One region of the Ferdinandcohnia sp. SAFN-114 genome, then DNA from elsewhere that is predicted to be linked to it. Evidence: riboswitches for the same ligand, from Rfam matches in the RefSeq annotation. Region 1 holds a riboswitch; the other holds the start of a gene.

Evidence for each region. A riboswitch is a leader RNA that binds a small molecule or an ion and turns the genes downstream of it on or off. The one in region 1 is predicted to bind S-adenosylmethionine.
Region 2: it holds a riboswitch for S-adenosylmethionine, as region 1 does, so the genes downstream of both, ACR65M_RS23710 (carboxymuconolactone decarboxylase family protein) here and mtnK (S-methyl-5-thioribose kinase) in region 1, are expected to answer to the same signal.

What each region holds. Positions count from the first base shown of each region.
Region 1 is NZ_JBPFDQ010000009.1:23,994-27,419, reverse strand. It holds gene ACR65M_RS04510 (carbon-nitrogen family hydrolase) at 86-877, shown strand; SAM riboswitch class I at 964-1,098, shown strand; gene mtnK (S-methyl-5-thioribose kinase) at 1,354-2,544, shown strand; gene mtnA (S-methyl-5-thioribose-1-phosphate isomerase) at 2,549-3,426, shown strand, end outside.
Region 2 is NZ_JBPFDQ010000109.1:546-3,971, reverse strand. It holds gene ACR65M_RS23715 (PAS domain S-box protein) at 1-1,044, shown strand, start outside; SAM riboswitch class I at 1,243-1,351, shown strand; gene ACR65M_RS23710 (carboxymuconolactone decarboxylase family protein) at 1,496-2,146, shown strand; gene ACR65M_RS23705 (response regulator transcription factor) at 2,387-3,073, shown strand; gene ACR65M_RS23700 (hypothetical protein) at 3,045-3,426, shown strand, end outside.

The DNA of each region.
Region 1 (3,426 bases):
CTTCAAAATACTTGAAATACTAACCAAAAATAATATATTGTTAGAGTTAACTTGTAAAGTATTATTTTCACTGGGAGGATACCAAATGAATCTTAAAATTGCTTGTATACAGTATGATATTCAATTCGGTAAACCGCAAGAGAATTTTGCCCAAATTTCTAAAGAAATCGAAAAGACAATGAATCAGGACAAACCTGATATTATCATCCTTCCAGAGCTTTGGACGACTGGATATGATTTAACAAGATTAGATGAAATTGCAGATGAAAATGGCGATGAAACAAAAACGTTTATAAAAACCTTAGCAAAACAATACTCTGTAAATATTGTAGCAGGCTCTGTAGCCAAAAAGACGGAGCAAGGTGTGACAAATACGATGTTTGTCTTTAATCGAGACGGAGAATTGCTAAGTGAATACAGCAAACTACATTTATTCAAGCTAATGGATGAACATTTGTATTTAAAGGCCGGTGAAGCAAAAGGCGATTTCATAATTGAAAATGTACCAGCAGCTGGTGTGATTTGTTACGACATTCGCTTCCCAGAATGGATTCGTGCACATACAACAAGTGGCGCAGAAGTTTTATTCGTGGTAGCAGAATGGCCACTTCCTCGCCTTGAGCATTGGCGAACATTACTCCTTAGTCGAGCGATTGAAAATCAGTGCTATGTTGTTGCATGTAATTGTGTTGGAAGTAATCCTAATAATGAATTCGGAGGTCATTCGATGGTTATCGACCCTTGGGGAAACATTATTGCTGAAGCAGGTACTGAAAGCACAACTCTAGTTGGAGAAATCGACCTTAGCAAGGTAAAAGAGGTGAGAAAACAAATTCCTATCTTCCAGGATCGTCGTCCTAATTTTTATCATTCATAGAAATAAAAATATATTGACAATTATGTACATTCGTTGATATCATTCTCTTCAGTATCAACATATAATAGAATATCAATTAATTTGATCTCTTATCAAGAGTAGGCAGAGGGACTTGGCCCGATGAAGCCCAGCAACCGACCGTAAATCCATCGCAAGGTGGGGCGCTATTTTTTAGCGCTGGGGAAACCCACAAGGCACGGTGCTAATTCCAGCAGGAAGTGAATAACTTTATTCAGTCATGCTTAAAACCAGACTGAATAAAGTTATAGCCTCCGGCGGATGCAACAGATTTTCAAAGGTAAATTTTCGAGCAAGCTCGAAAAAATCTGTGCGCAAATTCGCTGAAGGCTCATTTGATCTTCTTGGCAGATAAGAGGTGCGAAGCCGTGTCTTCAAGCCTCTTTCAATGAAAGAGGCTTTTCCGTTTTTAGAAAAGCCTCCACACTATTAAATAATACTTCTGGAGGAATATAAATATGTCAATTTCATATCAATCGATTTACGAACCATTAACAGAAAGCACTGCGGTGGCATTGGCCATTCGTTTAGGTTTGTTTGAAGAAGGAACATTTTTAAAATGCAGAGAAATTGGGGATGGAAATTTAAATCTAGTTTTCCATATCACCGAAGAAGAAGGAAATGGCATTATTATTAAGCAAGCTTTACCATATGCAAAGGTGGTTGGTGAAAGCTGGCCATTATCTTTAAAGCGAGCAACAATTGAAGCAAATGCATTATTAGCAGCAGCTGATTATGTGCCAACTCTTGTACCAAAGGTTTATTATTCTGATGAGATTCTAGCTATTACTGTGATGGAAGACCTCTCCCACTTGCAAATCTCAAGAGCAGGTCTCATTGAAGGTAAAAACTTCCCGCTTTTATCTGAGCATATTGGAACATTTTTAGCTAAAACATTATTTTACACTTCAGACTTTGGACTAGAGCCATCGAAGAAAAAAATATTGGTTCAAAAATTTATAAATCCTGACCTTTGTAAAATTACGGAGGATCTTGTTTTTACAGATCCATTTTTCGATATCGATACAAATAGTTTCGAAGAGGAATTACAGAATGATGTTGAACAAATTTGGGCTGACCAACCGCTGAAGCTTGAAATTGCAAAGTTAAAGCAGAAGTTCTTAACTCAAGCAGATGCTCTATTACATGGCGATTTACACACAGGAAGTATATTCGCTAGTGAAACTGAGACGAAAGTTATTGATCCTGAATTTGCCTATTTTGGCCCACTCGGTTTTGATATCGGGCAATTTATTGCAAATCTATTATTAAATGCAATTTCAAGAGATTCTGAGTACCGTGAGCCATTATACGAACATATCAAAAGAACATGGGAAGTGTTTTCCTGGACTTTCTCAGACCTTTGGAAAAATGAAGCGGTTGAACTTTATCGTGATACGGAAGGTTATTTGGAATATGTTCTTGAGCAAACTTTTGAAGATGCAATTGGTTTTGCTGGCTGTGAAGTGATACGTCGAACAATCGGCCTTGCACATGTTGCTGACTTAGATGGCATTGAAAGCATTGAACAAAAAATCGCAACTAAACAGCATGCACTACGTTTAGGAAAAGAATTAATAAAAGAACGCAAGTCAATCAAGGAACTTGGAACTCTACGAAACTATGTAGAAAAAACAGCTAAGGAGTGACAACATGACATACACAAAAAAAGTTCCTCAATCTGTTCAGTGGAATGAAACACATATCAAACTATTAGATCAAACAAAGCTTCCGTTGGAAACTGTATTTATCGACCTTTTTTCAATTGAGGATGTTTGGGACAGTATTACCACATTAAAAGTCCGTGGAGCTCCAGCAATAGGAATTACTGCTGCGTTTGGTTTAGCATTGTCTGCTCAAGGCTATGATGTAACATCCATACAAGAATTCAAGGAAAGACTCCAAAAAGATAAAGAATACTTAGCAAGCTCACGCCCTACCGCTGTAAATCTAATTTGGGCATTAAACCGTCTAGTTGCAAGTATCGAAGCTTTAAAGTCAGTGAATGAAGCAAAAACAACACTTGTCCATGAGGCGATTCGAATTCAAGCAGAAGATGAAGGGGTTTGCCGCCAAATTGGTGAATATGCACTTTCTCTATTCAAAGATGGATTCAAGGTGTTGACAATATGTAATGCGGGTTCAATCGCAACAGCTCGTTATGGAACTGCACTAGCACCATTCCATCTTGCTGCACAACAAGGCATTAATCTATCAGTCTATGCATCTGAGACAAGGCCAGTATTACAAGGAGCTCGGTTAACAACTTGGGAACTACTTCAGTCAGGAGTGGATGTAACACTCATTACGGACAATATGGCCGCCCATACAATTTTGGAAAAAGGCATTGATGCGATCATTGTAGGTGCTGATCGAATTACAGCAAATGGGGATACTGCCAATAAAATCGGAACATTCAATTTGGGGGTTTTAGCAAAAACATTTGGTATTCCTTTTTATGTCGCGGCACCTCTTTCTACGTTTGACGTGACATTGGAAAGTGGAAAAGAAATTCCGATTGAGGAACGAAA
Region 2 (3,426 bases), on a different contig from region 1:
AGCCAAGAAATTATCGATCAAAATAAGCAACTTCTTGATTTAGATTTAAAAATACGCAGTAAAAATGGCCGTATTGTTGATGCAGTTATATCGGCGGTTCCAATCTCTTATATGGAAAAAAGGGCTATTTTAGTTAGTTATCGTAATATTACGGAACGAAAAAAAATGGAACAGGCATTGAAAGAAAGTGAGGACCGTTATCGACAATTAGTCGATTATTCCCCATTGGGTATTTTAGTCCATCAAAAAGGTGTTATCCAATATGCCAACCCTGCAGCTTTGCAATTATTAGGAATCACAGATGAAAAATTGATAGAAGGTATTCCAATATATGATATTATTCACCCGGATTTTCGACTTATCGTATCAAGAAGGATTAAGAATATTGAAGACAATGGCATTTATGAGCCAACCTTATATGAAAAATTCGTACGCATAGATGGTCAGGAGATTGATGTTGAAGTAAGTGGAATCCCAACTAAATTAAACGGTGAATCAGCTGTCCAAGTCGTGTTCTGGGATGTGACCGAGAAAAAGAAGGAAGAGGACTTAATCAGGTACCGTGCCTACCATGATACCTTAACAGATTTACCTAACCGCCTTAAATTCCATTTAGATTTAATGGAAGAGATTGAAAAGGATTCATTGTTTACCATTATGTATTTAGATTTGCATGGTCTTAAATCGGTTAACGATGAGTTTGGTCATCAAGCTGGTGATATGGTACTAATCAAAGTAACAGCCCGATTAACTGGAGTCCTTGGTTCTGTAGGTCTTGTCTATCGTATAGGTGGAGATGAATTTGCGATCGTACTTCCTGGTCGAAAAAATGATGAAGAAATAAGTGTGACTGCAAACAGTATAGCGAGGGTTATCCAGCAGCCCATCTACGTTTCAAATACGATTGCTGAAATTTCAACAAGTATTGGAGTTGTCTTCTATCCAGAACATGGAGTAGACATGGAGTTACTTTTGCGTCATGCTGATTTGGCCATGTACCACGCAAAGAAAACAAAAACCTTATATAAAATCTATGATAGATAACAAGGGGGAGTTTTTAATCTCTGTAGTTTATCATTTAGATTGTATCGAAAACGACATGTATATGTCGTTTTTCTTTGCTCATTATCTATTAAGTTCCGTTAGATATATTTTCGAAATAATTTGATATTTCAGTTGACAACCTCATGTGACTTCATGTACGCTAATATTGTTAAATATTACAAAAATAAAATACGACATCTCTTATCGAGAGTCGGGGGAGGAACCTGGTCCAGTGAACCCGCAGCAACCGTTACAAAGAATGTAACTAGGTGCTAATTCCAGCAAGCATTTGCTTGAAAGATGAGTGTGGGATACATATTGCCTCTTCCTCATCGGAAGGGGCTTTTACATTTTATTCACTGGAAATAAGGGTATTTGATTTTAAGGTGAGTAAATTAATGTGAAAAGTTGTATTTTATTTGGTGAAAAATAGCTAAGGGAGAGATTTACGATGAGTTTGTACAAAAAGGAATATTTCGGAAGACTACCAGAATTGAAAAAATATGCACCTGAAGCATTTCAATCATTTATAAAGTTTGATAGCCGAGCACTAGCTGCAGGCAAGCTTTCCGTAAAGCAAAAGGAATTGATTGCGGTTGCAGTAGCACATATTACAGGTTGTCCTTATTGCATTGATTTACATGTTGGGAATGCAAAGAAGAATGAGTCTTCTAGAGAAGAAGTAGCAGAGGCTATTTTTGTTGCAACAGCATTAAAGGCAGGTTCCGCTTTAGCACATGGTGTGAATGCACTCAATGCCTATGATGGAAATGGCGATGAAGATCTATATAAAGAGGCTTATTTTGCAAGACTAAAAGAATTTGCTGATTTAAATGGTGAGGCTTTTAAAGCATTTATTGATTTTGACACAAAATCTCTTAAGGCGAAAAACTTAACAGAAAAAGAGAAAGAGTTAATCGCGGTGGCATGTGCGCACACAACAGGTTGCGCGTATTGCATTAACCTACATACGAAAAATGCCAAAAGAGCGGGTGCTGATTTAGAAGAAATCTCAGAAGCGATTTTCGTGGCAGTAGCATTAAAAGCAGGTTCTGCTTTGGCACACAGTGTAAATGCGCTTAATGCGTATGATGAGAAGTAATTAACCATATAAAACATAATCTTTTAATAGAAGGGGAACACAAACCTAACCAAAGGTCTGTGTTCTCTTTTTATTTTCCACCTATATTTTCATGATAGACTAGGATTTGCATCTCAAAATAATAAGAAAATCTTAAGATTTGCATGCAGTGTTTGTTAAGATTTGATTGATATCCTTTCCTTATAGTAAATTCTAAGGAGTTGATAGAAATGGTGAACACCACAAGTAGGAGTGAACGTTATGAATATATTGGTTTGTGACGATGATCAAGCCATCGTCGATGCGATTGGTATTTACTTAGAGAATGAAGGCTATACGGTTTGTAAAGCTTCCAATGGACTAGAAGCAATCGAGGTCATCAAAAGTCAGGAAATCCATCTTATTATCATGGATCTGATGATGCCGAAAATGGATGGAATGAGAGCAACTATGGAAATTCGGAAAGAAAACAATATTCCTTTAATCATGCTTTCTGCAAAATCAGAGGATCATGACAAAATATTAGGCCTAAATATTGGGGCAGATGATTACATGACGAAGCCTTTTAATCCGTTGGAACTTATTGCAAGAGTTAAATCCCAACTGAGAAGATATACAACTTTCGGTGGCCTTGATACGAGAACCAATATAGTTCAGACTGGGGGATTGATTATCGATGATGAAAGTAAAACGGTCACGGTCGATGGCGAGGAAGTCCACCTTACACCCGTGCAATATAAAATTGTAAGGCTTCTGACAGAAAACGTGGGAAGAGTATTTTCAATCGAGGAGATATATGAAAAGGTATGGAACGAACCCTCCTTTAACCCGGAAAATACCGTTACCGTTCATATTCGAAAAATCAGAGAGAAAATCGAAATCAATCCGAAAGAACCAAAATATTTGAAGGTGGTGTGGGGTGTTGGATATAAAGTGGAAAAAATATAGCCACTCGATTATAACGAAAATCATTGTTTTTGTCATTGCGATCTTGTGTTTTACAGGAATAGCTCGAGCCGTTGTTGAAGTGGAGATTGTGAATGATGGGAATTTTAGCAGCGTAACCGAAGAGCATTACATAGAGAGCATGGCCTATGTAAAGGAAAGTGAAAGGTTGATTGGAGACCTCACAAGACTATTAGGGAAATATAAAAGTGAGGAACATATTTTAAGTGGCAATACCCTTACTCAGGAAGAATGGAAGCAAGCAGAAGAAGATTTATATTACACAGAGTTTCAATATTCTAGGTCTTATAATCCTGAGTTAAGTGAAGAGAAGAACTTTGATAAATTTGAAGAAG